4 regions of the Ralstonia sp. OTU4908 genome follow, and region 1 is predicted to be linked to each of the others. Evidence: predicted binding sites of a transcription regulator. Region 1 holds the regulator's gene; each other region holds the start of a gene.
The links. The regulator FNR, encoded in region 1, switches genes on or off when oxygen is low (the NO sensors DNR and NnrR bind a similar motif). The targets are predictions, from matches to a motif close to TTGATNNNNATCAA.
Positions count from the first base shown of each region.

Region 2: the regulator FNR is predicted to act here: its motif matches at 2,592-2,605, upstream of AAHM38_RS22880 (PHA/PHB synthase family protein).
Region 3: the regulator FNR is predicted to act here: its motif matches at 5,389-5,402, upstream of AAHM38_RS14725 (universal stress protein).
Region 4: the regulator FNR is predicted to act here: its motif matches at 3,852-3,865, upstream of AAHM38_RS14960 (phosphate transport regulator).

Region 1 covers NZ_JASATD010000002.1:8,127-15,879, reverse strand. Annotated here, with positions in the region: gene ccoN (cytochrome-c oxidase, cbb3-type subunit I) at 1-566, shown strand, start outside; gene ccoO (cytochrome-c oxidase, cbb3-type subunit II) at 577-1,260, shown strand; gene AAHM38_RS01930 (cbb3-type cytochrome oxidase subunit 3) at 1,264-1,446, shown strand; gene ccoP (cytochrome-c oxidase, cbb3-type subunit III) at 1,459-2,382, shown strand; gene ccoG (cytochrome c oxidase accessory protein CcoG) at 2,379-3,842, shown strand; gene AAHM38_RS01915 (FixH family protein) at 3,869-4,096, shown strand; gene AAHM38_RS01910 (hypothetical protein) at 4,093-4,347, shown strand; gene fnr (fumarate/nitrate reduction transcriptional regulator Fnr) at 4,369-5,097, opposite strand; gene AAHM38_RS01900 (sulfite exporter TauE/SafE family protein) at 5,277-6,020, shown strand; gene scpB (SMC-Scp complex subunit ScpB) at 6,509-7,342, shown strand; gene AAHM38_RS01890 (pseudouridine synthase) at 7,433-7,753, shown strand, end outside.
Region 2 covers NZ_JASATD010000047.1:16,184-23,936, reverse strand. Annotated here, with positions in the region: gene AAHM38_RS22890 (bifunctional enoyl-CoA hydratase/phosphate acetyltransferase) at 1-99, opposite strand, end outside; gene AAHM38_RS22885 (hypothetical protein) at 109-615, opposite strand; gene AAHM38_RS22880 (PHA/PHB synthase family protein) at 779-2,527, opposite strand; gene AAHM38_RS22875 (hypothetical protein) at 3,055-3,240, shown strand; gene dbpA (ATP-dependent RNA helicase DbpA) at 3,255-4,652, shown strand; gene chrA (chromate efflux transporter) at 4,703-5,938, opposite strand; gene AAHM38_RS22860 (ethanolamine ammonia-lyase subunit EutB) at 6,063-7,445, shown strand; gene eutC (ethanolamine ammonia-lyase subunit EutC) at 7,465-7,753, shown strand, end outside.
Region 3 covers NZ_JASATD010000015.1:42,685-50,437, reverse strand. Annotated here, with positions in the region: gene AAHM38_RS14760 (PAS domain-containing sensor histidine kinase) at 1-426, opposite strand, end outside; gene AAHM38_RS14755 (helix-turn-helix domain-containing protein) at 681-1,472, shown strand; gene AAHM38_RS14750 (BON domain-containing protein) at 1,577-2,224, opposite strand; gene AAHM38_RS14745 (TraR/DksA family transcriptional regulator) at 2,255-2,617, opposite strand; gene AAHM38_RS14740 (flavodoxin family protein) at 2,665-3,195, opposite strand; gene AAHM38_RS14735 (BON domain-containing protein) at 3,242-3,895, opposite strand; gene AAHM38_RS14730 (universal stress protein) at 3,929-4,768, opposite strand; gene AAHM38_RS14725 (universal stress protein) at 4,809-5,309, opposite strand; gene AAHM38_RS14720 (CBS domain-containing protein) at 5,596-6,063, shown strand; gene AAHM38_RS25690 (YgaP family membrane protein) at 5,982-6,278, shown strand; partial or broken gene AAHM38_RS14710 (MgtC/SapB family protein) at 6,378-7,505, opposite strand; gene AAHM38_RS14705 (zinc-dependent alcohol dehydrogenase family protein) at 7,659-7,753, shown strand, end outside.
Region 4 covers NZ_JASATD010000015.1:91,809-99,561, reverse strand. Annotated here, with positions in the region: gene fdhF (formate dehydrogenase subunit alpha) at 1-2,032, opposite strand, end outside; gene AAHM38_RS14965 (NADH-ubiquinone oxidoreductase-F iron-sulfur binding region domain-containing protein) at 2,020-3,183, opposite strand; gene AAHM38_RS14960 (phosphate transport regulator) at 3,962-5,929, shown strand; gene AAHM38_RS14955 (PEP/pyruvate-binding domain-containing protein) at 5,926-7,581, shown strand.

The DNA.
Region 1 (7,753 bases):
TCTCGGGTGCCTGGCACAAGCTGCGCACCGATCCGATCCTGAAGTTCCTGGTGGTGGCGCTGTCGTTCTACGGCATGGCGACGTTCGAGGGCTCGATGATGTCCATCAAGACCGTCAACGCGCTGTCGCACTACACCGATTGGACGATCGGCCACGTGCACTCCGGCGCCCTGGGCTGGGTGGCGATGATCACCATCGGCTCGATGTACTACATGATTCCGCGCCTGTTCGGCCAGCAGAAGATGTACAGCACGCGCCTGATCGAGGTGCACTTCTGGGTGGCCACCATCGGCGTGGTGCTCTACATCGCCGCCATGTGGGTTGCCGGCGTGATGCAAGGCCTGATGTGGCGTGCCACTGAGGCCGACGGCACGCTGACCTACAGCTTTGTCGAGGCGGTCAAGGCAACGTACCCGTTCTACCTGATTCGCTTGGCTGGTGGTCTGTGCTTCCTGGGCGGCATGCTGCTGATGGCATTCAACGTGTTCAAGACCATTCAGGGCAGCAAGGCAATCGATGCGCCGATTCCTCAATCGGCCCAGACCCCGATGGTCGCGGCTCAGTGAGGAGGGGAACATGAGCAACCAATCCAACAAGTTTTTCTCGCACGAGACGCTGGAAAAGAACATCGGCTTGCTGATTGCGATGACGCTCGTCGTCGTCAGCATTGCGGGCTTGGTGCAGATTTTGCCGCTCTTCTTCCAGCACTCGACCACTGAACCGGTCAAGGGCATCGCTCCCTATTCGCCACTGCGGCTGGCGGGGCGCGACATCTACATCCGCGAAGGCTGTGTTGGCTGCCACTCGCAGCAAGTGCGTACGTTGCGCGCCGAGACCGAGCGCTATGGCCACTATTCGCTGGCAGGTGAATCGGTGTTCGATCACCCGTTCCTGTGGGGTTCCAAGCGCACCGGTCCGGACTTGGCGCGCGTGGGGCAACGCTATTCGGACGACTGGCATCGCATCCACCTGCGCGACCCGCGTGAAGTGGTGCCCGAGTCGAACATGCCTGCATATGCGTGGCTGTCGAAGACGCCGCTCGACAACAGCGACATCGAAAAGAAGATGCACGTCCTGCGCCAGCTTGGTGTGCCGTACACGGATGCGCAGATTGCCGCAGCGCGCGAGCAACTGGTCGGCAAGACGGAGGAAGACGCCGTGGTCGCCTATCTGCAAGGCCTCGGCGTGGAACTGCGCAACATACGGGACGTGGCTGCCGCACCGGCTGCTGCACCTGCAACCGTTGCTGCCAAGGAGTAAGCCATGGCCACGCTCAGTGCAATTGCGACTGCCGTCTTCCTCGTGCTGTTCGTCTGCATTTCCTGGTGGGCATTCTCGGCGCATCGCCGCGCGGCGAACGCTGAATCGGCCATGCTGCCGTTCCTGCTGCCCGATGAGGCCGAAGTCGCCGGTGCGCATGCAGACGCATCGCGCCCGCATCAATAAGGACACAGAATCATGAGCGACTTCATTTCGGAGTTCTGGGGGTATTACATCGCGGCGATTGCCCTGGTCGGCATCGTGTGGTGCATCTGGCTGCTGTTCTCCCAGCGGCGCATTCAAGTGGCACCGGGGCGCAGCGCCGGGGAAGACACCGGCCACGTATGGGATGGCGATTTGCGCGAACTGAACAATCCGCTGCCGCGCTGGTGGATGTGGATGTTCCTGCTGTCGTGCGTCTTTGCATTGGGGTACCTGATCCTGTATCCGGGCTTGGGCGCATATGGCGGTGTGCTTGGTTTCTCCACGCGCGGCGAGTTGGCCTCGCAGCGTGCGGCCGCCGATGCGCAGGTCCGACCGCTCTATGAGCGTTATGCCAGCATGGACATCAAGCAGATCGCCGCCGATCCGCAGGCCCATGAGATCGGCCAGCGCCTTTTCCTTAACAACTGTGCGCAGTGCCATGGCTCGGATGCCGGCGGCTCGAAGGGCTTTCCGAATCTGACCGACGGCGACTGGCTGTACGGCGGAGACCCCGAGACGATCCTGACCACCATCACCAAGGGGCGTCACGGCGTCATGCCGTCCCTGACGGCGGTCGTGGATGGCAATCAGGCAGTCAATGTGGCGAACTACGTGCGCTCGCTGTCGGGACTGTCGTATGACCCGATCAAGGCAGCGCGCGGCGAACCGACGTTCAAGTCGGTCTGTGCGGCTTGCCACATGGCAACCGGCAAGGGCAATCAGGCGCTGGGCGCGCCCAACCTGACCGACCGCGTCTGGCTATATGGCAGTTCGGAAGCGACCATCGTCGAGACCATCCTCAAGGGTCGTGACAACACGATGCCGGCACACGAGAACCTGCTCTCTCCGGAGAAGATTCGCATGCTGGCGGCCTATGTCTGGGGCCTGTCCAATAGCAACACGAGCCACGCGCAATGAGCGACAAAGAACCTGCCTGGCGCCCGATGACACCCGCCACCGCAGTGGCGGGTGTAGACGACGCGCCGACTGAGCAGATGCTCTATGAAGTCCGGCGCAAGATCTATCCGCGCGCCGTGACCGGTGCGTTTGCGCGTTGGCGCGTCTGGCTGGTGCTGGCGACGCAAGCCATCTTCTATGGCTTGCCGTGGTTACAGTGGAATGGTCGCCAAGCCGTGCTCTTTGATCTGGGCGCACGCAAGTTCTATCTGTTCGGCCTCGTACTTTGGCCGCAAGACGTGATTTATCTGACGGTACTGCTGGTGCTGTCGGCGTTGGGGCTGTTCCTGTTCACTGCGGTGGCGGGGCGGCTCTTTTGCGGTTATGCCTGTCCGCAGACGGTTTACACCGAAATCTTCATGTGGATCGAGCGGCATGTCGAAGGTGACCGCTTTGCCCGCATCCGCCTCGACGGTGAGCGTTGGAGCCTACGCAAATTCCGCCTCAAGGCTGCAAAGCACTCGGCCTGGATTCTCATTGCGCTATGGACGGGATTCACCTTCGTCGGCTTCTTCACGCCGATCCGCGATCTCGGCATGGAGACGTGGACGCTTTCCCTCGGGCCATGGCAAACGTTCTGGATGCTGTTCTACGCTTTTGCCACATGGGGCAACGCAGGCTTCATGCGCGAGCAGGTGTGTCGCTACATGTGCCCGTACGCGCGTTTCCAGAGCGTGATGGTCGACCCCGATACCTACGTCGTCACATACGACACGCAGCGCGGTGAACCGAGGGGCAGCCGCTCCCGCAATGCCGACTTCCAAGCGCAGGGCCTGGGCTCGTGCGTCGACTGCAGTATCTGTGTACAGGTGTGCCCGACCGGTATCGACATCCGCCAGGGGCTGCAATACGAATGCATTGGTTGCGGCGCCTGCATTGATGCCTGTGATCAGGTCATGGACAAGATGCGCTACCCGCGCGGTCTGATCCGCTATACGTCGGAACGCGCAATGCGCGATCGGCTCAGCCCGAAGGACGCCCGGCGACATCTGCTGCGCCCGCGCGTGCTGATCTATACCGGGATCATGCTTGTGCTCATCACCGGCTTCATCATGGCATTGGCCATGCGCCAGCCGCTCAAGGTTGATGTGATTCGTGATCGTGGTGCACTGGCGCGCGAAGTGGACGGGGGCAAGATCGAGAACGTTTACCGCCTGCAGTTGATGAACGCGTCCGAGCTCCCCATGCGCGTGACCATCACAGCAGAGGGCATGCCGGAACTGGATGTGCAGGGCGGTCGTGGCGAGTCGACCACACTGGAGCTGCCACCGGCGGCCAACCGACTGCTGCCAGTGCGCGTACGCCGGCCAGCCGATGATGCCGCCCCCGGCTCGCACAAAATCCGTTTCGTCATCCACGCAGACAGCGGTAGCGCCAGCCTCGTACTGCGCGAACCGTCTAGCTTCATCGTGCCGCGCTGATGCGGCATCCCCAACAGGAGGCAACGATGCACGCAACGCAATCTTCCGCGCAGGCCCGTCCGTGGTGGCGCGAGCCCTGGCCGTGGCTGCTCATGGCAGGGCCGTTTGTCGCCATGATCGGCTGCGGCGTCACCATCTGGCTGGCGATTTCGCATCCCGATGTCGCTATTCACGACAACGTCGTGCGCCACGGTTTGGTCGTTGAAAAGACGACCGTCACGCCGACACATGGTATTCACGCGGAGGCCCGATGAAGCGTCGACTGCTGATGTGGATTCTGTGGCCGGCATTTCTGTCGGCCGCGCTGGCTGAACTGGTGGTCTTTGCAGTGGTGGACCCCGCCGACCTGCGTTTCTTCGGCGAACAGATCACCGTGTCGGCCCAGGCGGTCTACACGGTATCGTTCTTTGTGTTCTGGTTGCTGTGCGGATTGTCGAGCGCGCTGACGCTGTACGTGTCGCCGGGCATCGGCAAACTGGAAGCGCATGAACACCCGCTCGTGTGAGCGGGCGCCATGGAAGGAGCTTCAAGCGGCTTGACCGCTCATGACCTGGCGCAGGCCGGCCAGGTCGATCAGTTTGACGTGGCGTTGGCGGATCTGGATGAGGCCCGCTTCGGCAAAGCGCGAGAACAGGCGGCTGACGGTTTCGAGCTTGAGACCCAGATAGCTGCCCAGCTCTTCGCGGCTCATGCGCAGCACAAACTCTGTTGACGAATATCCCCGCTGGGCCGAACGCTTCGAGAGGTTAAGCAGGAACGCTGCGAGACGCTCCTCCGCACGCATGGAACCCAGCGTGAGCAGCATCAGGTGATCCTGCGAAATTTCCTTGCTCATGATGCGCAGGAACTGATGCTGCAGCGAAGGCAGCCGGCGCGAAAGGTGTTGCAGCTCGTCGTAGCGCACCACGCAGACTTCGGTATCTTCGAGCGCGGTGGCATCCGACACATGGCGCATATCGCCAATGCCATCGAGCCCGACGATCTCACCCGGCAGGTGGAACCCCGTGATCTGGTGCCGACCGTCTTCCAGCGTCAGATGGGTTTTGAGCGTACCGAAACGAATGCCGTAAACCGCTTCGAGCGGCTCCCCCAGGGAATAGAGCGATTGCCCCTTCTTAATGCGGATGCGCTCGCTGACCAAATCGTCCATCTTGCGCACGTCGTCCGAGTTCATTCCCACCGGCAGGCAGATTTGCCCGAGTACACAGGTGGAGCAACGCGAGGCGTGGTCGGTGAGTGCGATTCGAGTGAGCACGGGCGGGGCGACTGAATTTCGGGAAAGTGAAATGAGTAATTCTTGTGATGCAGCTCAGCTTATTATAACGGCGACCTTCTTGTCCTCGGACATTTCCGATGCGGCAAAACGCGTCAATTACGCTTAGTTCGCAACAGCAAAACGAAAACCTTGGCCCATATCAAAAGAGCGTCAAAAAGATGAGTGCTGCAGCGCTTCTCAGCGTTTTTCTGATTGCATTGCTCGGCGGTGTGCATTGTCTGGCGATGTGCAGCGGGATCGCGCTCGCGGCCGAACGTGGAACTGTGGCGGTACGGGTCGTGTCGCGCCGCCGGCTATGGTTCGAGCAGGTCGTCATGCATGCCGGCCGGTTGACCACCTACGCGCTGCTTGGCGCAATCATGGGTGCGATGGGCGCGACCTTCTGGCGCCAGCAATGGCTGCCGATTCAACGCGGCTTGTTTGCCTTCGCCAGTGTATTGCTACTCGCCTATGGGACCATGCTGCTCGTGCGTTCCGCCGGAGATGCGTGGCGCAGTGTGTGGCTCGAGCGCTTGCTCGGCCGCGTCGCTGGCGGCCTGTCTCGGGGGGCTGCCACACTGGGCGGCACGCTGCAACGTCAGCCGCCGTTCCTACGCCGCTATATCACGGGTATGGCCTGGGGACTGGTGCCGTGCGGCATGGTCTACGGCGCATTGGCTATGGCGTTGCTGGCAGGCAACGCTGCCTCCGGGGCGGTGGTCATGCTCGCCTTTGGTGCGGGTACGCTGCCCAACCTGTTGATGATGTCTGGCTTCGCTGGGTGGCTGCGCGGCTTGTCGCGCCGCCGGTGGGCGCGTGGCGCGGCCGGCGTCGCCATCGCCGGGTTCGGCATATGGGGGCTGGTGCACGCGATCTGGCTGCCAGAGATGCTCAACGCACACGGATTCTGTCTGGTACTGTAGGCGTTTAAAGCACGCGTAAATTGCCATCCGACCTGGGATAGGAAGGCTAGATCATCTTCCCGGTTGCGGCGCCGCTGGAAATTGCCCTACAATCGCTAACAATTCGATTCGCCACCCGCGCAAATCAACAATCCCAAGCGCGGCGCCAAGCGATGCCCTCCAGCGGTAGTGTCACCCTGGACAGTCGATTCGGGTGGACTGCCATTCTTCTTGGTAGTCGTCCGGTGCAGTATCCGTCCACATGGCGGCGGAAGAAATTGCCCTTGTGGTGCCTGACCGGCACCGGATCAACTCGCTCCTCCGGCCCTTACTTTGCGGGCACAGCCACTGCGTTTCGGTGCAGGGTCCAATTGAATCGATTGGCCTTTGCGCTCCGGGCCCGGGCGGGCAACAGCAACCAGAAATGCCGCGTGCGTCGCGGCGGGACGACAAACCTCAAGCGTGACGGCAATTCGCCGCGCGCGAGCAATGACGAGCCGCTCAACCCGATGAATACCCAAGAGGCGAAGATCGTCCTCGAAACCGCGCTGATCTGCGCGCAGGACCCGTTGCGAGTCAATGACTTGCGCAAGCTATTCGACGAAGATGTTTCCGCAGACACCATCCGTGTGCTCCTCGAGGAGCTGCGCCAGGACTGGCTGAATCGCGGTGTCGAACTGGTTGCGCTGGCCTCCGGCTGGCGTCTGCAGAGCCGCCCCGAGATGCGTGTGTATCTCGACCGCCTGCATCCGGAAAAGCCGCCCAAGTACTCGCGCGCCGTGATGGAGACGCTTGCGATCATCGCTTACCGCCAGCCGGTCACGCGCGGCGATATTGAAGACATTCGCGGTGTTACGGTCAACACGCAGGTCATCAAGCAGATTGAAGACCGCGGCTGGATCGAAGTCATCGGTCATCGCGACGTGCCCGGCCGCCCTGCGCTGTATGCAACGACCAAGCAGTTTCTCGATGACCTTGGCTTGCGCTCGCTGGACGAGTTGCCGCCGCTCGAAGATGCCCGCGCCCAGGCGCAGGCGAGCCTGCTGGAGCAGGGCGCCATCGAATTCGAGGGCGGCGCAATTGCGGTGGAAGAACTGACAGCGCTGGTCAACGACGTGCCGGAAGGTGCAGAGGCTTCGGTGGCGGAAGCGGCCGGATCGCCGGTTGCCGAGGCTTCCGTTGAGGCGGCTGCTGAAACACTAGCGCAACCTGAGATGGCGCCGCGCGACGAGCCGGCCCTGGAAACCGAGCCTCAAGCGGTGAGTGCGGCCGAGGTTGCGTCAGGGCCAGAACACAAAACACCGGTCGAGCCGCCCGCGGCTGCCGCCAATGAACATTCGTAACGCCATGCCCGCCGCGCAGTCCGCGGATGGCTTGAACCCCTAGATTTGAAAGACGTTGTGAGCACCCAGCCAGACTCCATGGATACACGTATGCCGGCCGACGCCGACGCTCAGCCGCCGCGACAAGACGGCGGTGATGGGACTGAGGCCACCCCTCGCCGCAAGGGATTGCGCCGAGGCTTGCGCAACCTCGTGGCTTCGCGCCGCCAGCAGCAGGATGGTCGCCCTGAGGGCGAAGCCGCCGATGCGGGTGGTGCAGACGCCGGCCAGCCTGCGCAACCGCGCAAGCCGAAAGAGGCGGCTGGTGAGCCGGCGGTAGTTGCTGCAGAAGGTGCTGCGCCGGCCGAACAGGCGCCAGCAGAAAACCAGGGCGAGCGACGTGGCCCGCGCGGCCGTTTCGGCAAGAACCGC
Region 2 (7,753 bases), on a different contig from region 1:
GTCGCCAATCGCAATCTCGTCAAAGGTGCGATTGCGCACCACGTTCAGATCGCTGGCCGGCAGCAATGCGGGTAGAGCGGGCGGATGATCGGGGCCCATGCGTGTTCGTCAGGACGATTTGTGGAGTTGACCGTTGCCCTTTCGGGGGGCACGCGCAAGATGCGGCTGCACGGCTGTGGAGCGGAGGAGTGCATCGCCTGGCGCGCCCCACGCCGAGAGCATCCCCTGTAGCGCCGTGTGGACCGGCATGACATTGCCGGCCGTGCTTAGGGCCCGTACGGAAGCCTGCTGCCATTCCAGCATGACGCGCTGGTAATCGGCCACGAAGCGCGATTGGTTCGAGATGGCCGTCTGCAGCACGCCCTGCAGCACACCCATGGCACGCTGGCTGGTCTGCCAGAAGGCGTTGGGCAGCAATGTCGCAAACGCGCTCCAGTCCTCGACGCTTTGCAGATCGGCCAATGCAGACTCCGTGCGGGCAACGTCTGCGGCCAGCAGCTCGGCGCCGAGCTCACACCAGCGCTGTCGCGCTGCCTTGAGCAGACCCAACGTCTGCAGTCCGAATGCAATCTGCGCCTTTTGAAGCGCGAGAGGAACGTTGGCGGGCGTATCCATGTTGGCTCCTTAAGTCATCTAGCTGATGGTTTGGCGAAAGCGCGCCAATGATGCGAGAAACAGCACGGTGCCGATGAGGCAGATGGCCAGACATTGAGGCCACACCACCAGTCCCATCGACCAGACCTTGGACCAGATCCCCGCGTTGTTTCTCCACACGCATCTATTTCTCCAGCACGTAGGTGCCGGGCGCTTCGGCCAGTGGCGGCAATCCTGGAGCGCCCATGCTCGGCGGGTTAACCGCCGTGGAACCCGAAGCATGCGCAACCAGCCATGCATGCCACGCCGGCCACCACGAACCATCGGTGGCGGGCGCCGATGCCAGCCAGTCATCCGGCGCCGCCGATGTCTCGCCTGTGTGGCGTGTCTGCAACTGGAATCTTCGATGCGAGTTGGCGGGCGGGCTGACGATGCCGGCGTTATGACCGCCGCTGGTCAGCACGAACGTCAGCTCCGCCTCGGTCAGGTGATGCAGCTTGTAGACGGAGCGCCAAGGCGCCACGTGGTCGGTCAGCGTGCCGACCACGAAGATGGGCAAATCGATATCGTTGAGTACCACCGGCTTGCCGTTGACGGGATAGTGGCCCTCGCTCAGGTCGTCATTCAGGAACAGATGCCGCAGGTACTGGCTGTGCATGCGCGCGGGCATGCGCGTGGCATCGGCGTTCCAGGCCATCAGATCGTTCATGGGTGCGCGGTCCCCCAGCAGGTATTCGCCCACCAGGCGCGACCACAGCAAGTCGTATGAGCGCAGCATCTGGAAGGCCCCTGCCATCTGGCTGGCGCGCAGATAGCCGGTCTGCTCCATCTGTGCTTCGAGCAGACTGACCTGTGCTTCATCGATGAACAGGCCCAGTTCGCCCGGCTCGCAGAAGTCTGTCTGTGCGGCAAAGAGCGTCATGGACGCCAGCCGTGCATCGCCATCGCGTGCCATGGCAGCCGTGGCAATGGCCAACAATGTGCCCCCGAGGCAGTAGCCGGCGGCGTGAACGCGCTGGCCCGGCACGATGGCATTCACAGCATCGAGCGCGGCAAAGACACCAAGCTTGAGGTAGTCGTCCATGTCGAGGGCGCGATCTGCCTCGTCGGGGTTCTTCCAGGAGATGCAGAACACGGTATGGCCCTGCTCGACCAGATAGCGGATCAACGAGTTCTCCGGCGATAGATCCAGGATGTAGTACTTCATGATCCAGGCCGGCACGATCAGGATGGGCTCGGCCTGGACCTTGCCCGTAGCCGGTGCGTACTGGATCAACTCGATCAGGCGGTTGCGCAAGACCACCTTGCCGGGCGTGATGGCCACGTCACGGCCCACCACAAAGCGCTCGGTGCCGGCGGCGGGCGCTCCGCTCATGGAGCGCTCCAGATCATCGAGCGCATTGAGCGCGCCGCGTACTAGGTTAGTGCCGCGCTGCTCAAAGGTCTGACGCAGGACAATGGGATTGGTTGCCATTTGGTTGCCCGGCGACATCATGTCGAGCCATTGCCGCGCAGCAAAGGCAACCACGTCCTCATGATGCTTGGCGACACCCCACACGCCCCGCGTGGCCGCATCCCACCATTGCTCGGTCAACAGGAAGGACTGCTGCAGCACGTTGAACGGCCACAATCGCCACTCGTCAGCCGAGAAACGACGGTCGTGGGCCGGCGGCTGGACGCAAAGGCACACGTTCTGAGGGCCGGACCCCATGCAGTTCCGGATGTAGCCCTCGAGTTGTTGGGCCTGCGTCAGTGCCAAGCGGCACAGATCCAGCTGCTTGCCCGGCGAGACGGAAAGATGCAGCGCCCAATCGAGCAACGCCAGTTGCATGGATGCAAGCGACAGCGAGTTGGATGCGCGGGCAAGCGCAGCGTGAAATGGCAGGTCGATCAGATCTGCCGTCGGCGAAGACGGCACGGGGGCGGCGCGCATGGTCGGGGCATCAAACGATTGCCAAATGTGCAATCCATTAGATGCCAGCGGCTACGGCCCGGAGTTGATGCACCTCAAACCACGATAAGAGTGTGAACTCCAGGCGGCTTCAACGAAATGACATGCACGGCTGGCCGACGGTCGCCACAAAAGCTCGGCCCGCACGTTACGGACCTGAACGGGTGTGTTAGAGTCCGGCCGGGAAAACGCCGCGATCCGCCATTGCGACCAAGGATTCCCGCAGCACTCAACATTGCGCCCGCGAATCTGTTGCAACAACAGGATGCATTCGGCGCATAGCGCAGGCATCGCACGAGATTCGACGTCGCGCGGGAACGAACCCAACGAGACGCGATGTCATTTCCACCTCTCCGGCCAAAATAAGCAAAGGTGGCGCAATGTCTCCCGCATGGTGCGGCAAAGCCATTTGGGGTAGAGATATGCGTCCAGATTGACATTGGCGCACGCGCGCCCGGTCTACCTGCCTCGTCACCGAGGCACAACGACACCTCCATCTAGAGAAAACTGTGTTCACTTGCATCAACCAGAGCTGCGGCACGCAGTGGCAGCTTTCCGAGGTCGTCATTAAAGACGAGGGCCAAGGGCCGCTGTTCCGCTGTGCGCTATGCGGCGCACGCAACTATCTCAAACGCGTCGAAACCAAAGACGGCCGGGTCATCTACAAGCAAATCGAAGGCAAGCCGCTCAAGTGATCCAACGCAACGACATGACCATCGAACCGACCGCCACGCCTTTCAGCACCCTAGCGCTCGCCCCGGCTGTGCTCACGAACCTTGCGCAGCTCGGCTACACCGACATGACACCGATCCAGGCCGCAAGCCTGCCGATCGCGCTTGCCGGCCACGATCTGATCGCGCAGGCAAAAACGGGCAGCGGCAAAACCGCTGCGTTTGCGCTGGCCCTGCTCGCACGGCTCGACGCGCGCAGCTTCGACGTGCAGGCGATGGTGCTCTGCCCCACGCGCGAGCTTGCCGACCAAGTTGCGCAGGAAATCCGCCGCCTGGCGCGTGCCGAAGAAAACGTGAAGGTGCTGACGCTGTGCGGCGGCACACCGATGCGCCCGCAGGCGGCGAGCCTTGAACATGGCGCCCACGTCATCGTCGGTACGCCCGGGCGCATCATGGACCATCTGGAGCGCGGCAATCTCGGGCTCGGTGCACTGAAGACGCTGGTGCTGGACGAGGCCGACCGCATGCTCGACATGGGCTTCTTCGATGACATTGCGACGGTCGTGCGCCAATGCCCGGCCGACCGGCAAACGCTGCTGTTCTCGGCGACGTACCCGGAAGGTATTGCCAAGCTGAGCCAGCGGATTCTCCGCAACCCGAAGGAAGTGAAGCTCGAAGAGCGCCACGACGACAGCAAGATCCGCCAGCGCTTCTACGAGGTGACCGACAGCCAGCGGCTGCATGCGGTGGGGCAACTGCTCAGGCACTATCGACCGGTCAGCACGCTCGCGTTCTGCAACACGAAGCAGCAATGCCGAGACCTGCTCGACGTCTTGCGCGCGCAGGGCATCCACGCACTCGCGCTGCATGGCGAACTCGAACAGCGTGAACGCGACCAGGTGCTGATCCAGTTCGCGAACCGCAGTTGCTCGGTGCTGGTTGCGACCGACGTTGCCGCACGCGGGCTCGATATCGCGCAACTCGAAGCGGTGATCAACGTTGATGTGACGCCCGACCCCGAAGTGCACGTGCATCGAATTGGCCGCACAGGCCGCGCCGATGACAACGGCTGGGCGTTGAGCCTCGCCAGCATGGACGAGATGGGCCGCGTCGGCAATATCGAAGAAGCAATGGGCCGCGAGGTCGAATGGCACAAACTCGACGAGCTTGATACCGGCAACGATGCGCCGCTGCTGCCGCCCATGGAAACGCTGCAGATTCTGGGTGGGCGCAAGGAGAAGATCCGCCCCGGCGATGTGCTCGGCGCACTGACCGGGGATGCCGGCTTTCGCGGCGACCAGATCGGCAAGATCAACGTGACGGAATTCTCGACCTACGTCGCGGTCGAACGCGGCATCGCGCGCGAGGCGCTGCGCAAGCTCAATGCCGGCACGATGAAGGGCAAAAAGGTCAGGGTTCGGTTGATGGATGAATGACGCCCCTGCCCTGCGCAGCTACCGGTTGGCGCTCACAGGAAGCGCGCGATTCAACCCAACATGGCAGCGGCAACACCCGCCGCTGCACAGAACGCCACCACGATCAGCGGTGGCGTTTTCCATCGTGTCAGCAGCAGGAACGCAGTCACCGCGACGGCAACATCGCTCCATGACCGCACTGCGCTCGTCCAGACCGGCGTGTAAAGGGCGAACGCCAGCAATCCAACCACTGCGGCATTCACCCCCGCAAGCAACGCTGCCATGGACGGGCGCGCGCGCAATCCCTGCCAGTAAGGCAGCGCCGCGATGACCAACAGCAAGCCCGGCAGGAAAATGCCCACCGTAGCAAGGGCAGCCCCGGCCCAGTGATTGAGCCCCGGCCCGATCGTCCAACCGAGGAAAGCGGCGAAGGTGAAGAGCGGCCCCGGCACGGCCTGTGCGGCACCGTAGCCAGCCAAAAAATCGTTCGATGCCACCCAACCGGTCGCGACCGTCTGCTGCTCCAGCAACGGAAGCACGACGTGCCCGCCCCCAAAAACCAATGCACCAGAGCGATAGAACGCGTCGAATACCTTCGCGGGCATCCACGGATGAAGATCCGTCAGAACCGGAAGTCCGAACAGCAGCGCGCAGAACAACGACAGGCTGACGATGCTGGCCACGTGAGACACGCGGAATGCGGCCTCCTGCCCTGCCCTCTGGCTACCGCTGGCCGGACGGGATGTCCGGCACAACACCAGGCCCAGCGCGGCGCCAAGCGCAATCACGACAAGTTGCGCGTAGACGGTCGTCAACGCGCCAAGCACGGCGATGCTGAGTACCGCGATGCCTGCGCGCTGCCAGTCTGGACAGAGCTTGCGCGCCATGTCCCACACGGCCTGCGCCACCACAGCAACGGCAACCAGCTTCAAACCGTGGATCAGGCCCGCGCCAAACGGGCCGCCGAGGCTCGGCGCGAGCATCGCAAATGCCAGCAGCAACAAGACGGAAGGCAGCGTAAAGCCGCACCACGCCGCCAACCCGCCGCGCCAGCCGGCCCGGAGCAGGCCGACGGAAAACCCGACCTGGCTGCTGGCAGGCCCCGGCAGAAACTGGCACAGCCCGACCAGATCGGTGAATGTGGCGTCGTCCAGCCAGCGCCGACGCTCCACGAACTCGCGGCGGAAGTAGCCGATATGCGCGACAGGGCCGCCGAAGCTCGTGAGGCCCAGCTTGAGAAAGACCGCCAGCACTTCCATGGCAGAGCCCGCTTGATGTGTACGGGACGGTGTGGCGGAAGCGGTCATTGGCGCGGGATATCGACGTTTGAGAAACCCGTATTAGAACATTGCCGCCATGGCTTGGAAGGCAACTAAAGTGGCAGGATAGGCATCGCCGTCACCGCCATTGGACTCTGCCGGGTATCCCATCATGCACTTTGCCCACACCATTGGCGCACAGCGCCATGTGTTCAACGATCTCAAGACACTCCTGGCCAAAGCGAGCCCAGCGCGCTCCGGCGACTACCTGGCGGGCCTGGCCGCGGCCAGTGAGGGCGAACGCATGGCCGCACGGATGGCACTGGCGGATGTGCCGCTGTCGGTGTTTCTCAACGAAGCGCTGGTGCCCTATGAAGACGACGAGGTCACGCGCCTGATTCTTGATCGGCACGACGCGCAGGCCTTCGGCCCGATCGCCTCGCTCACGGTGGGGGAATTCCGCAACTGGCTGCTCCTGCATGAGACCGACAGCCAGACACTGGCAAGCGTCGCGCCCGGCATCACGCCGGAAATGGCCGCCGCGGTCAGCAAGCTGATGCGCAACCAGGATCTGGTCGCCGTGGCGCGCAAGTGCCGCGTGGTCACGCGCTTTCGCAACACCATCGGTTTGCCCGGCCGGTTGTCGGTCCGGCTGCAGCCCAACCACCCGACGGATGATCCCAAAGGCATTGCTGCATCGATCATCGATGGCCTGCTCTATGGCTGCGGCGACGCGACCATCGGCATCAACCCTGCCGGCGACAATCTCGGCGCCATCGTTTCGCTGCTGCAACTGGTGGATGAGCTGCGCAACCGCTACGCCATTCCCACGCAGTCGTGCGTGCTGACCCACGTGACGAACACCATACGCGCCATTGACCAAGGTGCGCCGGTCGACCTGGTGTTCCAGTCGGTGGCGGGCAGCGAACAGGCCAACGCGGGATTCGGCATCAGCCTGGCCTTGCTGGCCGAGACCCATGACGCAGCACAAAGCCTGGCGCGCGGCACGGTCGGCAACAACGTGATGTATTTCGAGACCGGCCATGGCAGCGCGCTGTCGGCCAATGCGCACCACGGCGTTGATCAGCAAACGATGGAAGCGCGTGCCTATGCCGTAGCGCGGGCGTTTTCGCCCTTGCTGGTGAATACGGTGGTCGGCTTTATCGGGCCGGAGTACTTGTACGACGGCAAGCAGATCATCCGCGCCGGATTGGAAGACCACTTCTGCGGCAAGCTGATGGGCCTGCCGATGGGCTGCGACGTCTGCTATACCAACCACGCAGAAGCGGACCAGGACGACATGGATACGCTGCTGACGCTGTTTGGCGTGGCGGGCATCCATTTCATCATGGGCGTGCCGGGCGCTGACGACATCATGCTGAACTACCAGAGCACATCGTTCCATGACGCGCTCTATCTGCGCGACTCGCTCGGCCTGCGGCCCGCACCGGAGTTCGAGGCGTGGCTGCAAAGCATGGGCATCGTCGATGCGGCCGGCCGCCTGCAAGACGCCACGGCGCGGCAACCACTGCTGCAGTTGGCTCACGCACTGTGAATTTGTTGGGAAGCCGCTCATGCCGAAACACTCCCTCGTTCAGCTGAATCCGTGGGCGCACCTGCGCGCCTTTACCGACGCCCGTATCGCGCTGGGCCGCGCCGGCAACAGCCAGACGACCGACGCCGTGCTGGCATTCGGCGTGGCGCATGCCCAGGCGCGCGATGCCGTGCACCTGCCGCTCGATAGCGCAGCAGTGGCGGCCGCGCTTGAGGAAGCGGGCTTCACAGCGGTGACGGCGCACAGCGCGGCTGCGGATCGCGCGGAATATCTGCGCCGTCCCGACCTTGGCCGCCGCCTTGACGAGG
Region 3 (7,753 bases), on a different contig from region 1:
ACCGAACAGAGTTTCAGCCATGGGATTGAACAGCACGATGCGCTGGGTTTCGTCCACCGAAATGATGGCTTCCATTGATGACCGGATGATGCCGGCCAGCCGCGCTTCGCTCTTTTCGAGGTACGTCAGATCCCGGGCGACGGCGGCTCGCAACTTCCGCAGCCGCAGCCAATAGAAGACCAGTGCGATGACCGCAGAAATACTTGCCGAGGCCAGCAAAATGAAGGGGGCATCCCCGGCCTGAAGCGCAAACGCCAGCCGGGCAACCGCCGCCGCCAGCAGCAAAACGGCCAGCACCCCCACCACCAGTTCTGCCGAAGTGGATTGCAGCTGCAGCAGCCGCCTGTGCGTTGCCTTCGAGGATTGAGTATCTTGCTCCGCCACCGAGCACCACCAAAAGGTCGGGATGCAATCAACATAGCCCATTCCCAAGGCTGGAGGTACTAGCCGTGTGAAGGAGAAGCCCCCCGGAAAACCCTGCCGCCGCTGTCAGGGAATCCTGACAGCGGCATGGCACATCCCGACGACCATCTCAGCGCTGCCTGATTTCGCGCAAACGCCGCGCCTCCGATACTGACCGTACGGACACCGGGCCTTGATGGAGCGCAGTGACCGGATACCCACCACCTCACCGAGGATGTGTGGTTCAAAGACCACAGACGCCTTCCGGAGCCGCCCCCATGATTCCGCGCACGATTGAGTCCCCTTCACCCGTCGAAACCCGCCAACTTCCCCAGCTCAGGCTCGTCCGCGACGCAACGCAGATCCGCCAGACAACCCCCCTGATCCCCAGCAGTCAATGCACCAACTGCATGATGCACTGGGCCTGCATCGCGGGCGCTGTGCCATCGTCACAACACGAACAACTGGATCGGATGGTGCACACCTGGCGCAAGATCGCCAAAGGCGAAGCCCTTTTTCGGGCGGGCGACGTGTTCCACGCGCTGTATGCCATCCGGTCCGGTTCGTTCAAAACCGTGGTATCGCACCCCAACGGCGCAAATCACGTCACCGGATTCCAATTGGCGGGCGAAACGCTCGGCCTCGACGGCATTGCCGCCGATCGGCACACATGCGACGCGATCGCGCTGGAGGACAGCACCGTGTGCTCCATGCCCTTCCATTGCATTGAGGACCTGTGCCAGGACATCCGCCCACTGCAACATCGCCTTCACCAATTGATGGCCGAAGAGATCGTGCGCGAGTCGGGGCTGATGCTGCTGCTCGCCGGGCTGAGTGCGGAAGCGCGTGTCGCCACCTTCCTGCTGAACCTTTCCACGCGCATGCAGGACCGGGGATATTCCCCTTCCAGCTTCACGCTGCGCATGACCCGGGAAGAAATCGGCAGCTACCTTGGCATGCAGCTCGAGACCGTCAGCCGTGCGCTGTCGAGGTTCCAGCGCGAAGGCTGGATCGTCGTCAGCGGCAAGAACATCGAACTGACCGACAAGGCGGCACTGACGGAGCTTTGAGCGCTTGGGCCGCCGCATCAAAAAGAAACGCCGCCCCCCCCTTTTCGGATTGGGGCGGCGTTCATGCTTCCCCGCTTGATTTCCCCGAATGATGTCCGTCCACACTACGGCGCGATCTGGAGATGGTCGATGACTTGCGTCACGCCAGGTGCAGACCATGCCGCCCCCTTGGCCGCGCGCCGCTCAGAGGCGGAACCGACGTGACCGCTGAGCGTGACCGTCCCCCCATCGACAGAGACGCGGATGTGCTCGGCTTCACGCGCGGCATGCCGCTTGAGCGCCGCACCGATCTGCTCGGCAACATTGGCTGGCGCCACGCGCGCTTTGATCTGCAGCCGATTGATCAGGCCCGCCACACCGCGCAACGATCCCACCGCGTGCGCAGCCTGCTCGCTCTGGTAGGGCCAGTCCACCTCACCCGAGAGCGTCACCCAGCCGTTTTCGACCAGCACCTCGATGCGGTTGGACGGCAGGGTAACCTGCCATTCAAGCGCGGCGCGGGCTGCTTGGGCAACGTCTGCGTCCGTGTGCGCTCCCGGCAAGCGGACTTCGATTTTCTGCACGACACCACGCACGCCTGCAACACGCTCGGCTGCATGCTCGGCAGCAAGCTTTTCCATGTAGCTGCGAACGTGGCCGGTCAGTGTCACCACGCCGTTGTCCACCTCCACACCAATCGCTGCGGCATCCACCGCAGGCTCCCAAAGCAGTTCGTCGTTGACGTCCTGCTTGATACCCAGATCGCTTTTCATACTTTGCTCCTGCTGGATAGAGTCGCCTTGCTATGCCCAGTGGCGCTCACACGCTGTTTGGCAAGGCAGACAGCGCATGGCCGTCGGCTGGGCTTGCAGGCGTAAAAACGGAATCGCTTCGCCACAATCGACGCAGATACCGTAGCTGTGCTGCTGCATCCGCTCGCGTGCAGCGTTCAGTTGCTCAAGCTCGCTTCGGTAACGGGCAAGCATCACGTCGTTCGTTTGGTCCCCTGCCTCTTCATCGGCAAGATCCGCGTTTTCAAACGGCGCTTCACGCGGCACCGGCGCAGTGGATGCGCCCAGCGCCGACAACTGGCGCCGCACGCGTGCTTCCTGTTCGTCGAGCAAGCTCCTCAGCCGTTTCCATTGCGCCTCGGTAAAGCGGCTCATGCCCCGTCTCCTTCAATGGATTCAACGTCCGAGCGGTAGGTTCGGCCTCAGGCTTCCGTTGGCGACAGCCAGGCCGGACGTTGCCTTGATTGCTCCCACCGGCCTGCAGTCTTCACCTGTTCGATAAAACCCGCGATCTCTTCCTGCGACAACCCGCTGAGCACGTCGCGCTGGAACAGCGCCAGCACCGGCGCCGGAATGGTGGCCGTGATGCGCATGATTTCTTCAACAGCACGGAATGCCCCGCGGGCCGCCATGACGCAAATCACGGACAGGTGCGTGGACCCCGGCAATTGGTCAGCCAGGAAGTCCCGCATGGGCGAAGCCAGGTGGCCCATCCAGATGGGCGCGATCACGATGACGTGTTCGACATCATCAAGCGGCGGACCTTCATAGCGATACTTGGCGCGCGCATGGAATACCGTTTCGAGGACGCAGCGCGCATCTCCCAGGAAGCCGGCGCGCGGATGCTCGTCCGTCACCTCGGCAAGCTGCCATCCGCTCTGCGCAGCCATCTGCTCGGCCACCTGACGTGCCGTTCCGGTGCGCGAGTAGTACACGATCAGCTTCTTTTCCATCTCGTACTCCAGGGATTTCGAAAGCAGTGGAAATGGCGGATTGCCTCTAGGAACCAACCCACATCTGGTCGACGACGGCGCGCACGCCTGGTGCATCCCATGCGGCCTCACGGGCGGCACGGCACTCGTTGAGGTTGCGCAGCGGACCGTACAAGGTCACCGTCCCGTCCGCCACGGAAACATTCAGGCGCGACGCGTCAACTGCAGCCAGGCGTTGCAGTGCCTTTGCAATGCGATCGCTCAGGTCCGCGGGGCCCGAGGCGGCGCGCAATGTCAGCGCATTGGCCACGGATTTCACGCCGCGCACTCTGCGCACCGTGTCCAGCGCCGCACGGCGCTGGAAGTCCTGGTCGACTTCACCGCGCAGCGTCACGGCGCCGCCCTCGACAGTGATCTGGACAGCATCCGGCGGCACCGATGCATTCCAATGCAACGCGCTGCTGATCGCCTGCGCAATCTCGCCATCCGGGCGCTCCATATCCGGCGGCATCCGCACATCCACATGGATGACGAGCGCGGTCACGCCGGCAACACGCCGGATCGCTTCTTCCGCGGCATGCTTGTCGGCGAACGTGTCGACGCCGCCGGAGAGCGTGACGACGCCATCCTTGGCCTGCACGGCAAAGCGACTGGCATCCACCGCCGGGTCCCATTGCAATTCTTCCTCGACATCGTGCTTGAGCTGGATATCGTTCTTCATCGTGATCTCCTCAGGTTCAATTGAGGTCGAGGCTCAGTGCGACATCAGCACCGGCACGGTCATCGTGTTCAGCAGGGTGCGCGTCACCCCGCCCAGTACGAGTTCGCGCAGGCGGCTGTGCCCGTAGGCCCCCATCACGATCAGATCGGCATTGAAGTCGGCCGCTCGCGAGAGCAGTAACTCACCCACGGCGGCATCGGAATCTGCGCAATCGGTCTCTTCCACCGTTGTATGAATACCGCGCGCATTCAGCGCACGCGCCACCTGACCCACCGTGGTTTCCTCGGCCCAGTGCTTTGGCTGCGTGCTTGTGATCTGCAGCACGTGCACATTGGTGCCCGTCATCATCGGCATGGCATCGTGCAGCGCACGGGCCGATTCGCGTCCGCCGCTCCAGGCCACCAGCACGCGCTGCGGCAATGCGGTGAAGTTGCCCGCATACGGCACAACCAGCACGGGTCGGCCCGACTCCAGGATCAGGGTCTCCACAAAGTCGCCGGCAATGAATTCATCCGGTTCATCGTGGTTCCGTTGCCCGACGACGAGAAGGTCGGTCTCACGCGCTTCACGAAGTACGAGAGCCACGGGGTCGCCTTCCACTGCTCGCCACTCCGTTTCCACCGCAAGCTTCTCCGTCGCCAGGCGAAAGCGCGCGTGCACCGCATCCCGGATGCTGTCGCGCCGGATGCGGTCTTCCTCCAGATAGTGCGCAGCGTTCTCCATCATGTAGAACCAGCTGAGGCTTGGCGCAAAGCTCGCATAGATGCCGACGAGTTTGGCGCCGTGCGCCTGGGCATACTGGGCCGCAAGGTCAAGGCGGTGCATGGCGCGTTCGCTGCGGTCCAGATGCACCATCACACTGGCATAGCTCATGGTCAGATCCCGAAGTCGTGTCAGAAGATGCGCTACCGGACTAGGCAATGACGGCGTTGCTCAGCGGTTCGGTAGGCGCGTGCGACGTTTCCGTCGGCTCCGCGCGGACGAGCAGCACCGGCAGTGTGCTCCGGCGCACAACGCTCTCGGCGACGCTGCCGAGGAACAACCGTTGGAAGCCGCGACGCCCGTGCGTGCCCAGCACCAGGGCTTGGGCGCCGACGTTGTGCGCCGCCTGTTCAATGGCAGTGCCGATATCGAAGGTGCCGATCGGGTCGTCGACCACGACGCTATGGACGTGCACACCTGCCTTTTCGGCCTTGGCACGCGCGTCGGCAACGATTTGATTGCCTTGTTTGACCAGGGCCTCGGTAAAGGCGCCGACATCGATATAGCCAACGTCGTACATCAGGTACGAGTTATCGATCACGTGGGCGATGACCAACTCCGAGCCGAGCTTTTGTGCAAGCTGGATTGCCTCGTCCAGCGCCCGCTCTGCCGTCGGACTGCCATCCACCGCTACCAGAATCCTGTCGTACATGATGTGCCTCCATCGAATCCGTCGTCATCCCCAATCGGGGTTGCTGAATTCCATGTTGGACCACCAAGCGGATCACCCCTTGATTTACATCAGCGTTTGGCTCGCTGCAGCCTCACGCAATGCCAATTGATCTGCCTCAAGAGCCAGCGCGCAACGCTCGATAGACTCGTCCGCAATCCGCTGCCCCCGGGGTGCAGTCATGGAAAGCGCATGGCACCTTGTGCGGGATCAACCTTTGACACCGGCCCGTTCTTATAGTGAAAACGTACGCGCATCGGAGTTCAGCATGAGGGTCGATGAAATTTGTTCCCACCGCATCGTTCACGTCCAGGCGACGGCGACGCTGCAGCAAGCCGCCCGGCTGATGCGGGACGAAAGCGCCCGGGCGCTGCTTGTCACGGAACACGCCGCTGGGGGTTCTCGAGTGGTGGGCATCGTGACAGACCGGGACATGGTGGTGCACGGCCTTGCCAGCCGCAGCGACTGCAGCCAGACCGCCGTATCGGAAGTCATGACGCGCGGCCTTCTGACCATCCACGATGACGCCGTGATCAGCGAAGCCTTGCGCTCGATGCTGAGCCACGGCCTGCACCGTCTGGCGGTGGTCGATCGTCAGCAACGGCTGGTGGGCATGCTCAGCCTGGACGACACCATCCGCGCAATGGGTGGCGAATGGACCTTACTGGCCGGCATTCTCGGTCGCGACAACGCTGGCCAGTCCCGCCAGCACGCGCCGTCCGATTTGATTCTCTAAGTGTTCACCCACCGTTCTTCAGGAGCGCTGTCATGTTTACCAATGTTGGAACCGCGGACCGCGCCGTCCGCATCCTGATCGGCATCGCCATGATCCTGCTGGCATTTTTTGGCAAGGCGCCAGCATGGGTTGGCTGGCTGGGGCTGATCCCTCTGGTGACCGGCCTGATCCGCATGTGCCCGCTCTATTGGGTGCTGGGCATTGGGCGGCATTGACCAGGCGACAAGCGCGAACACCGCCCAGCTGGACAGAAGCATGGTCAGCAGACCAGCGGTGACCTTACCGGCAAAAGCACGGCCTCCGCTGATGGCCACGACAATCTTCGAGAACGTGTTGGCTGTCAGCGCAAGCATCACCAGTGCGCCGGCCGTCGGCGTCTGCAACGTGTGGCTGGCAACCTGCGTTGCGATGGAAGCGGTCGCGGCATGGACATCGGCAAATGCCCCAAACACGGTGACAGCCACCACCGCCGCTGTCCCGAACCATGTGCGCGCGGCAGCTGCGGCAAGCAGCAAGGCAGCCGTCCACAACGCAAAGCCGATTGCGACGCGCCAGTTGATGGATGACACCGAACTCTCCGGCGCCTCCTGGAGCGGCTCGTTGGCGCGCCATATCCAGAGCGCCGACCATGCCACGGTCGCCACCATGCCCACCACCAGCGGAGCCGCCAGCACGCGCAACAAGTCGATGTTGATGGCAGCGATCAGCAACAGCATCTGCACCAGCGTGGCGACATTGGACAGCAGCGCCGCGGCAACCGCCCCATCAACGGGGCGATGGTCCCGCCGGACGCGTGCTGCCACGGCCGTGATCGTGGCCACGCTCGATGCAAACCCGCTGAACAAGCCCGCCAGCGGCAAGCCGATCCGCTCTCCAAACCATCGCGCAGCAAAATGGCCCGTGTTGCCTGTCAGCATGACAAGCAGCACAACCAGCCACAACGTGTGCGGGTTCCAGGCGTTCAGCGGCCCCAAGTTCCGGTCTGGAACCGCGGGCCAGATCAGCAATGCCGCGACGGCAAGGATCAGCAGATCGGCGAGTTCACGCTGGGTAATGACCGTGCGGGCAAACCGATGCAAACCCGCTTTGGCATAGAGCAGGACAAGTAGGACCGTGCCGAGGCCCGCCGTCATTTCGGGCTCGCTCACGGCATAGGCGCCTAACAGCGTGGTCGCGACCAGTGCGAATTCCGTCGTCACGCCAGGATCAACGTTGGCCGAATGGTGATAACCGACCGCCGCCAACACCGCGACCGTCAGCAGCACCGTGGGCACGGCAAACGGTATCGGCAGGCTTGCCGCGATGGCACCCGCCAGCGCCCCGATCGCAAACGTTCGCATGCCCGCTGGCAGCTCTGCGCTGTCGGCATGACTCCGCTCGCGCTCAAGGCCGATCGCCAGCCCCACGCCCAGGGCAACCGAGAAAGACAGCAGTGAAGGCATTCAGTGGAGTCGAATGGCTGTTGCGTTGACCTGTTCAGTATTACGCGCGGCAACGCTTTCCGATTGATCTGGCGCAGTCGATGGTCGACTGCCGGGCGGTCGTTCCACAGCACTGTTCCATACTGACCAGACACGCCAACCTCGGAGACAGCGATGCCTGAATCGATGCAGGCCATGGTGATGGAAGGTGCCGGAAAGCCATTGATCTGGCGTGATGTGCCTATGCCCACGCCTGGGCCCGGTGAGGT
Region 4 (7,753 bases), on a different contig from region 1:
CGGAGCGTGCCTGCCCAGGAGCCGTCGTGACAGCACGAACACGCTGTACGCGTCGATCCGAGTTCATGAAGGTGCCCTCTTTCTCGAAGGCCGATGCCGCGGGCAGAAACACCGTACCGAACGCCGCAGCCGTCTGGTTGATAAACAGGTCCTGCACAATCACCAGATCCAAGGCGCCAAGCGCGGCAGCCGTTGCGGATGCATTGGCCAGCGAGAGATAAATGTCGTAGCCCATCACCCACAGCGCTTTGAGCCGACCCGCCTGGGCTGCATCCATCATTTCTATGACATCCAGCCCGCGCGTGGCGGGCAGTTTGGCACCCCACACCTGTTCAAAGCGCGCGCCCGCCTGGCCAATTGACTGGGCGCCGGTGAGGGTAGCCGGGTCGCATCCCATCTGTGCTGCGCCCTGTACGTTGTTCTGCCCACGCAATGGATTGATGCCGCTGCCCGGCCGACCGAGATTGCCCGTCAGCAGCGCCAGGTTGATGAGTGCCATCACCGCTTCGCTGCCTTGCAGGTGTTCGGTTACGCCCAGGCCATGAAAACACATGGCGGGCTGCCCTTTGGCGTAGATTCCGGCGGCGGCACGAATGGCCGGAGCCGACACGCCACATCGTTCGGCAACGCTCTCGGGAGCGTAGTGCGCGACATGCGCAGCGAAGGTATCGAAGCCGATGACCCTCTCGGACAGAAACGTGCGATCAACCCACCCTTCCTCGATGATCGCGGCGGCCAACGCGTTGAACAGCAGCACGTTGCTGCCAGCGCGCACTGGCAGATGCACGTCGGCCAACGCCGCCAGTTCTGTACGGCGCGGGTCGATGACCACGAGCTGCGCTCCCCTCGACACGGCCTGCTTGATGCGCGCTCCGACGACCGGATGATTCTCGGTCGGGTTCGCGCCGCAGATCAGGAACGCGCTCGCATGCTCGATATCGTCGAAGGTGTTGGTGGCTGCGCCAATGCCAAGCATCGTCTTCAGCGCTTTCGCACTAGGGGTATGGCAAACGCGGGCGCAACAGTCGACGTTGTGCGTGCCCAGCACCACGCGGGCGAACTTCTGCGCCAGGTAATTCTCCTCATTGGTCGCCCGTGACGATCCGAGTACGCCAATGGCATCCGCCCCGTTTGTGGCGATGATGTCTTGTAGCCGTGACGCCGTGAAGCCAAGCGCCTCATTCCACCCCACCGCTTGCCACCTTCCATTACGCCGCAGCATCGGTTGGGTGACACGGTCTGGGGCGTGGTTGTACTCAAACGCATACCGCCCCTTGAGGCAGAGATGCCCGCGATTGACGGGGCTATCTGCAGGGCGCACCAGGACTATGCGGCCACCGGCCGTTCCGACTTCCATTTGGCAGCCGACTGCGCAGTATGCGCACGTCGTACGGGTCCAAGCCGTAGGCTTGACGCCGGACCGTTTGTCGAACAAGGCTCCGCTGGCACAACTGTCTACACAGGCGCCGCAACTGACGCACCCCGCCGTGAGCAACGTAGGCCCCTTGCCGATTGCAATGCGCGTCGTATCGTCGCGCCCGGTCGTCTCCCAGATGAATTGCCCTTGCACTTCCTCGCAGATGCGTACACAGCGGTCGCAATGGACACAGCGTTCCATGCCGACGCCAAGGTAGGGATGGCTGTCATCTTTAAAAAATCCGTCCTCGTGCTTGCCCCCGGGCGGCACACCGTATTCGGCCAGCAGACGGTGGAACGGGTGCTTCGGGTCTGCGGCATACGCCGTTCGCGGATAGCGCGCGGCGATGAGCTCCAGATTCGTGCGGCAGAGTGTGTCGAGCGCATGGCTGCGCGTCTGCACGACCATGCCTTCAGCCACTTCGGCTGTGCAACTCGCAACCGGCCGCCGTTGGCCTTCGACCTCCACGAGACACAGGCGGCACGCGCCAGAAGGCACCAGGCGTTTGTCGTGGCACACGTGCGGAACTGCCTTGCCCGCCGCCGACAGCGCGTCGATCAGCAAGGCGCCTTCCGCCACCTCCAACGGGCTGCCGTCGATCGTCAGTCGCACCATGCTTGCAGCTCCGACGGATAGTGGCGGCGCACAGACTGGACAAACTCGGCCAGCCCCCGGCCATGCCCGCAAAGGCTGGTCGCCGCCAATGCATCAATCAACCGGCGAAAACGGTCCGCATCAACTGGCAGACGGTTGGCCGCCGCATCCGCCATCGCTGCAAGAATGGGCGTACCAAGATGACAGGGCGTGCACTTGCCGCAGGACTCGCGAGCGCCGAAACGCAAGACCTGGGCAACGATGCGTGGGATGGACGTGTCGTCGGCAAACGCGATGACGCCGCCATGCCCCACGGCGCAATCGATGGCCTGCATCTCTTCGTAGCCGAGCCGGGTGTCGAGCAATGTCGGTGGAACGATGCCGGCCAACGGGCCACCGACCATCAGGCCATTCAGCCTGCCACGACGCAACCCTTGCCCGAGCTGCTCGACGACATCCGCCAGACTGATGCCGAACTCGACTTCATAAAGCCCAGGGCGACAAAACAGAGAATTCAAAGACAACAACTTGGTGCCTCGGCTGTTGGAGAAGCCGAGGGCGGCATACGCAGCGGCGCCATGGGTCACGATCCAGGGGATCGCGCACAAGGTCTCGACGTTGTGTACCAGCGTGGGGGCGCCAAACAGTCCGCGCTCGCTGATCTGCGGAGGCCTTGGCCGCACTTCCGGACGGCGGCCTTCCAGCGCGTTCAGCAGGGACGTCTCTTCTCCACAGATGTAGGCGCCCTGCCCCACGACCAGCTCGAGTTCGAGTGTCGGCCCGAGCCAGCCAGCCACACGCGCCTGTTCCAGTGCATGCGACATGACCCGCACCGCATCCGGGTACTCCTTGCGGATGTAGATGTAACCGCGTCGCGCGCCTACTGCGTGTGCGGCAATCGCAGTGGCCTCAATGAGGCGAAACGGATCGTCCTCCAGCAGGAACCGGTCAGAGAACGCGCCCGGGTCACCTTCGTCGGCATTCACGACCACATACTTGGTTTCGGCGCATGCGCTGGCAACGGCTTGCCATTTGGTGCCTGCGGGAAATGCGGCGCCGCCTCGCCCTCGCAATCGGGACGCCTCCACCATGTCCAGCAACGCTTGTGGCGCCATCCGTCGAGCTTTCTCAAGCGCTGCCCCGCCGCGGCGATAGGTCGGCAGATCGCGCACGCCACCGCGCAGCACGTTGCCTAACAACACGGTTTGGCTCGCATGCTCGCCCACGTGCGGTCGAACATCGTGCGCGCCGTCACTGGGTGCGTCATAGCATTTGCCAAGGCAGTAGAGCACCGGGGTCTGCGTGGCCGCGGTCTGCCAGCGGTCCGGTCTATCGGCGCGGGCGGCAAAACACGCCAACCCCGCGCAAGCGCACTCGCTGATCGCCGTGTGCTCAAGGTGATAAAAGCCGATTGGAGCTGGATGCCGTTGCCTGGGCATCGTCACGGTCTCGATGGCGCCTCGGTTCGTGGGCAACGTCGCCGCTAGGGTAGACACGACGTCGCTGCCGTCAGCCTGTTCTGCATCCCCACCCCGCTCATGCCGATGCAGGCGCCTGCGCAGGACGTCTCGTAAGACTGGCTTCATGTTCGTGGCCGCAACGGAAGGACAGAATCATTGTTCGCCAGCCGGGCGCGCGCAGCTTGATGCCGGTCAAGTCGCCGGTTGATATCGGCCGGGTACGGTGACACCGAAATGTTGGGTTCGCGCTTGCTGCCACATGTTCGCGCGAGGTCTGGCCGCGACGGCAATGAGGCACCCAGAGCGCCGTACACGCTCAGCCCTCCTCCGCCAAAAGTGATCCGGTGGCGCTATGCCGCGAAGATGTGCTGTGTGGGGGCTTGATCCGAGTCAACCCCTAACGCCATCGACTACCTAGACTTTCCACGTTTGTCCCAGCATTCCGTGGAACGGCGATCCGGCTGGCCACGTCTGCCGCTTGAGCATACCGATGCAAAAAGCCGAAGCCGTCGTTGCAATTGGTAAGCGCAGCTTGCTGCTGCCAGCATGGATCAAGGCCGCCCTCGCCGCCAATGATCGTCTCAAACTCTTCCTGAGCGTTGTGCAAGCCGCTGCTGCACACGCAGCGCACCCCGATCTGCAGATGCTAGATCTGGCACCAGAGATCGGTGTGGCCCAGAGCGATGCCGCCTGGCTGCGTGACATGCCCGCAACAGCAATCCAGGTGGACAGCGCGTTACGCCTGCCAAATCTGCCGCGTTTCGCCAAGCGGGCGGCGGAAGAACTTGGCGTGATGGCCCGTCCGGTGCTGGAAGCACATGACAACGCATTTCGCGAGCGCGTGCAGAACTGGCTTGCCTGGCTGGGCAAGATCGATGCAGGCGAGTTGACCAACGCACAACTACGCGCGTTGACCAGCGGTGTGACAGCCGGCGGCGAAGACAGCTTGCACCAGCTGATCATGGATCTGCACAGGCAGCTGGCAGAACTAGAGCGCTCCCTCGCAACCGAGGAGATCGACGGTGCCCACGTATGGCAGGTGCTTCCCGAAGATCGCGCCCGCATCGCGGCGTTCATGCGCGGGCTGAATCGGACCGCGCCGCTCAAGTTCGACCATACAGGTCTGGGGACTGCTGTGACGCGGGACGGGGACAAGCTCTTACTGCAAAACGACATTGGCGCGACCGATGTACACGTGCTGGTGGTTCAGGTGCAAGCAATGACCATCACGGTGAACTACGCAGACCTGCATCGCCAACGGTTCGAGTTCTTTCGCTCGATGCTCGAACCATTGGACGTGCATTGGGAGGGGCTCCAATCGAAACTCGATCCCGCGCTGAACGAGGGACAGCCTTTCATCTTCGGCACTGCCCGCCTCGAATGTGGTGACGAAGCGTCGCTCGACGACGCGCTGGAAGGTATCGGCTCCCGCATCGTGTTTCTGATCGACTGGAACCGCGCGCGCAAGCGCCTGCTGTCGTTTGTCGGAAAGGACGCCGCCGTGGGCATCCTGCAAGAGGCTGCACGTATCGACGCCGGCCACATGGCCTGGCTCAAATGTGGTGGCGAAGCGCTCATCCACGGCGCCATGCAAGCCGTCGGCGCGGGCGTCTTCCGCATCGGGGACCGTCTTGACACCGTGCTTGGTGCCGCCGACGCATGCCGTTTCCTGATCGATGTGTTGCGCCTGGCAAGTCAGGCCATGCTTAATGACCAACCTGTCGCGCAGTTGGCAGACCAGACACGCCTGTTGCTGATGCGTTCCGTGCGTCTGTACGGCAGCGAATTCGAACTGCTCGAAGAGCATGCCGCGTATTGCCACGCATTGGCCCAGTCCGTCAGCGACGCACTCGAACACGACGTCATGAATACGTCATGCATGCAACCAAATTCGGGGGCCGGTGCCAGTGCAACGCAGAGGCTAGCGGCTCGCGCCAAGTCGTGGGAGCGGGAAGCCGACGAGCTCGTGACACTCGCTCGGGAGAAGGCGCAGCGGCAGCCGCGTTGGGGGCGCTTTGCCCGCGTGATCGAATCTTCCGACGACATTGCCGATGCACTGGAAGAAGCCGCCTTTCTGATGAGCCTGATTGCCGACGGCCATCAGATCGGCTGGAACGACGTCATCCGCGACACGCTTTGCCGCCTGGCACGCACGGTCCAGGTCGCCACGCAGGAGCACATCAAGGCGCTGGCGATTGCGCGCGACCTCGCTGGCTGCAGCGACATGTCCGACAGTGATGCCTTTGTTGCGGCCACGTGGAATGTGCTGCGCGCGGAGCGCCAATGCGATGAGCTTCTGAGACAGGCCCGGCATTTGATGCTCGCCAGCATGAAGGATGCCGCCTCGTTGATGTTGGCCAACGATCTCGCGCAGGCTCTGGAACTGACATCCGACCGGCTGCTTGCCGCCAGCTATATGCTGCGTGACGCTGTGTTCAGCCAAGCCGAGCAGGTATGAATATGCCTTCGAGCCTGACATACGCCGAGTGGCCCGCTGATGTCTACCTGATCGGCTGCGGCCGCAAGCCGCCTGGGCTCGTACATGCTGACGCATCGCTGGAGAACATTGGGTGCAAGGCGTTCGGCCTGTTAGGGATGTCGCAGTTGGGGTTACCGGTTCCACCCGCGTTTGTGCTCGGCACGGGCTACAGCCGGAGCGACGCCATGCGGCAGCTTGCAACCGAACGCAAGGTATGGGCCCCGGGGTTGCAGCAAATCGAACTCGCCTCTGACAGGCGCTTTGGCGATACGCGTGCTCCGCTGTTGCTTGCGGTGCGCTCGGGAGCCGCTGTTTCCATGCCCGGGATGCTCGAAACCCTGCTCAATATCGGGCTATGCGATGCCACGCTGTCTGGCCTGCTCCGGCAGACTGGCAACCCCCGGCTGGTGTGGGACACCTATCGGCGCCTGGTGGCAAGCTATGGCGAAGTTGTCGAAGGAATCGCACCGCAAGTCTTCGAGGCTGAATACAGCATGGTGGCCGGAGCAGCGGATGAAGTCGAACAGCTCGACTTCGCACAATTGCGCGAACTGACCCGGCGCTCGTTGCGGGCCTATGCACAGGCCGCCGGCCGACCGTTCCCGCAAGACCCGGAGGCCCAGCTCGCAGGCGCCATCCAGGCGGTACTGGCCAGTTGGAACACGCAGAAGGCGCGCGCCTACCGGCACCAATATCAGATTGACGAGAACATCGGTACTGCCGCCACCGTCCAGGGCATGGTGTTCGGAAATGGCGGTGGGAACTCTGGTGCTGGCGTTGGATTCACGCGCAACCCTGCCACCGGCGAACCGGCCATCTGGGTGGACTTTCTCTTCAACGCACAGGGCGAAGACGTCGTGTCGGGCCGGCGACGCGTGCAAGGGCACACAGAACTGGCGCGGACCATGCCCCGCCTATGGGAAACACTGTGTGAGTTTGGGTCACGCATCGAGCGAGCCTTCGGCGACATGCAGGATTTTGAATTTACTGTGCAGGACGCACGCCTCTATCTGTTGCAGACGCGCAGCGGGAAACGTACCCCAGAAGCCGCCGTACGCATCGCGCTCGACCTTCTCGACGAAGGCATCATCGAGGCGGCAACCGCCCAGGAACGCACGGCGGGTATCGATCCGGCCGTGCTGGTACGTCACCGCGTTGCCTTTGGCGACGGCAACTCACCAGAGCCGTTGGCACATGCCGCGAGCGCATGCAGCGGAGTCGCAGCCGGCGAAATCGCCCTGGATGAGACCGCCGCGCGGGCACGGCAGGCGGCCGGAGCATCCGTCATCCTGGTGCGCAGCGATGCGCAGACGAGCGATCTGACGGCAATACAGGTAGCCTCCGGCCTGCTCACACAGCGTGGAGCGCGGACATCCCACGCGGCGGTGGTCGCGCGCCAACTCGGCAAGGTGTGCCTGATCGGCTGCGAAGCGCTGCGCGTGCACGAGTCCGCCCGCGCAATCTCATTGGGCGAAACCACCCTGCAGGAGGGCGATTCCTTGACCTTGGATGGCAACGACGGTTCCATCTATGCGGGCGAGTTCAGTGTGGTCGCGGAGCCATTGACCGATCTGCAGGCAAGACTCGCGCGACTACGCACGGGTGGCACGCGCGCTCAGTCGCACGACTAGCGCCCTTCTCCGACTCCGTCCACACGCGGTTCATGCCCGGCAAGCGCAGCAGCCGGAATCCGAAAGCTGCTCTAGGTGGCGCTCCAGCGCGCCTGGGTTGAGGACGGGCTCAGCTTGCGGAGGAGTTCCAACGTATCTCGTGAGGGCACGAGAAGCTTCGCATGATCGATAG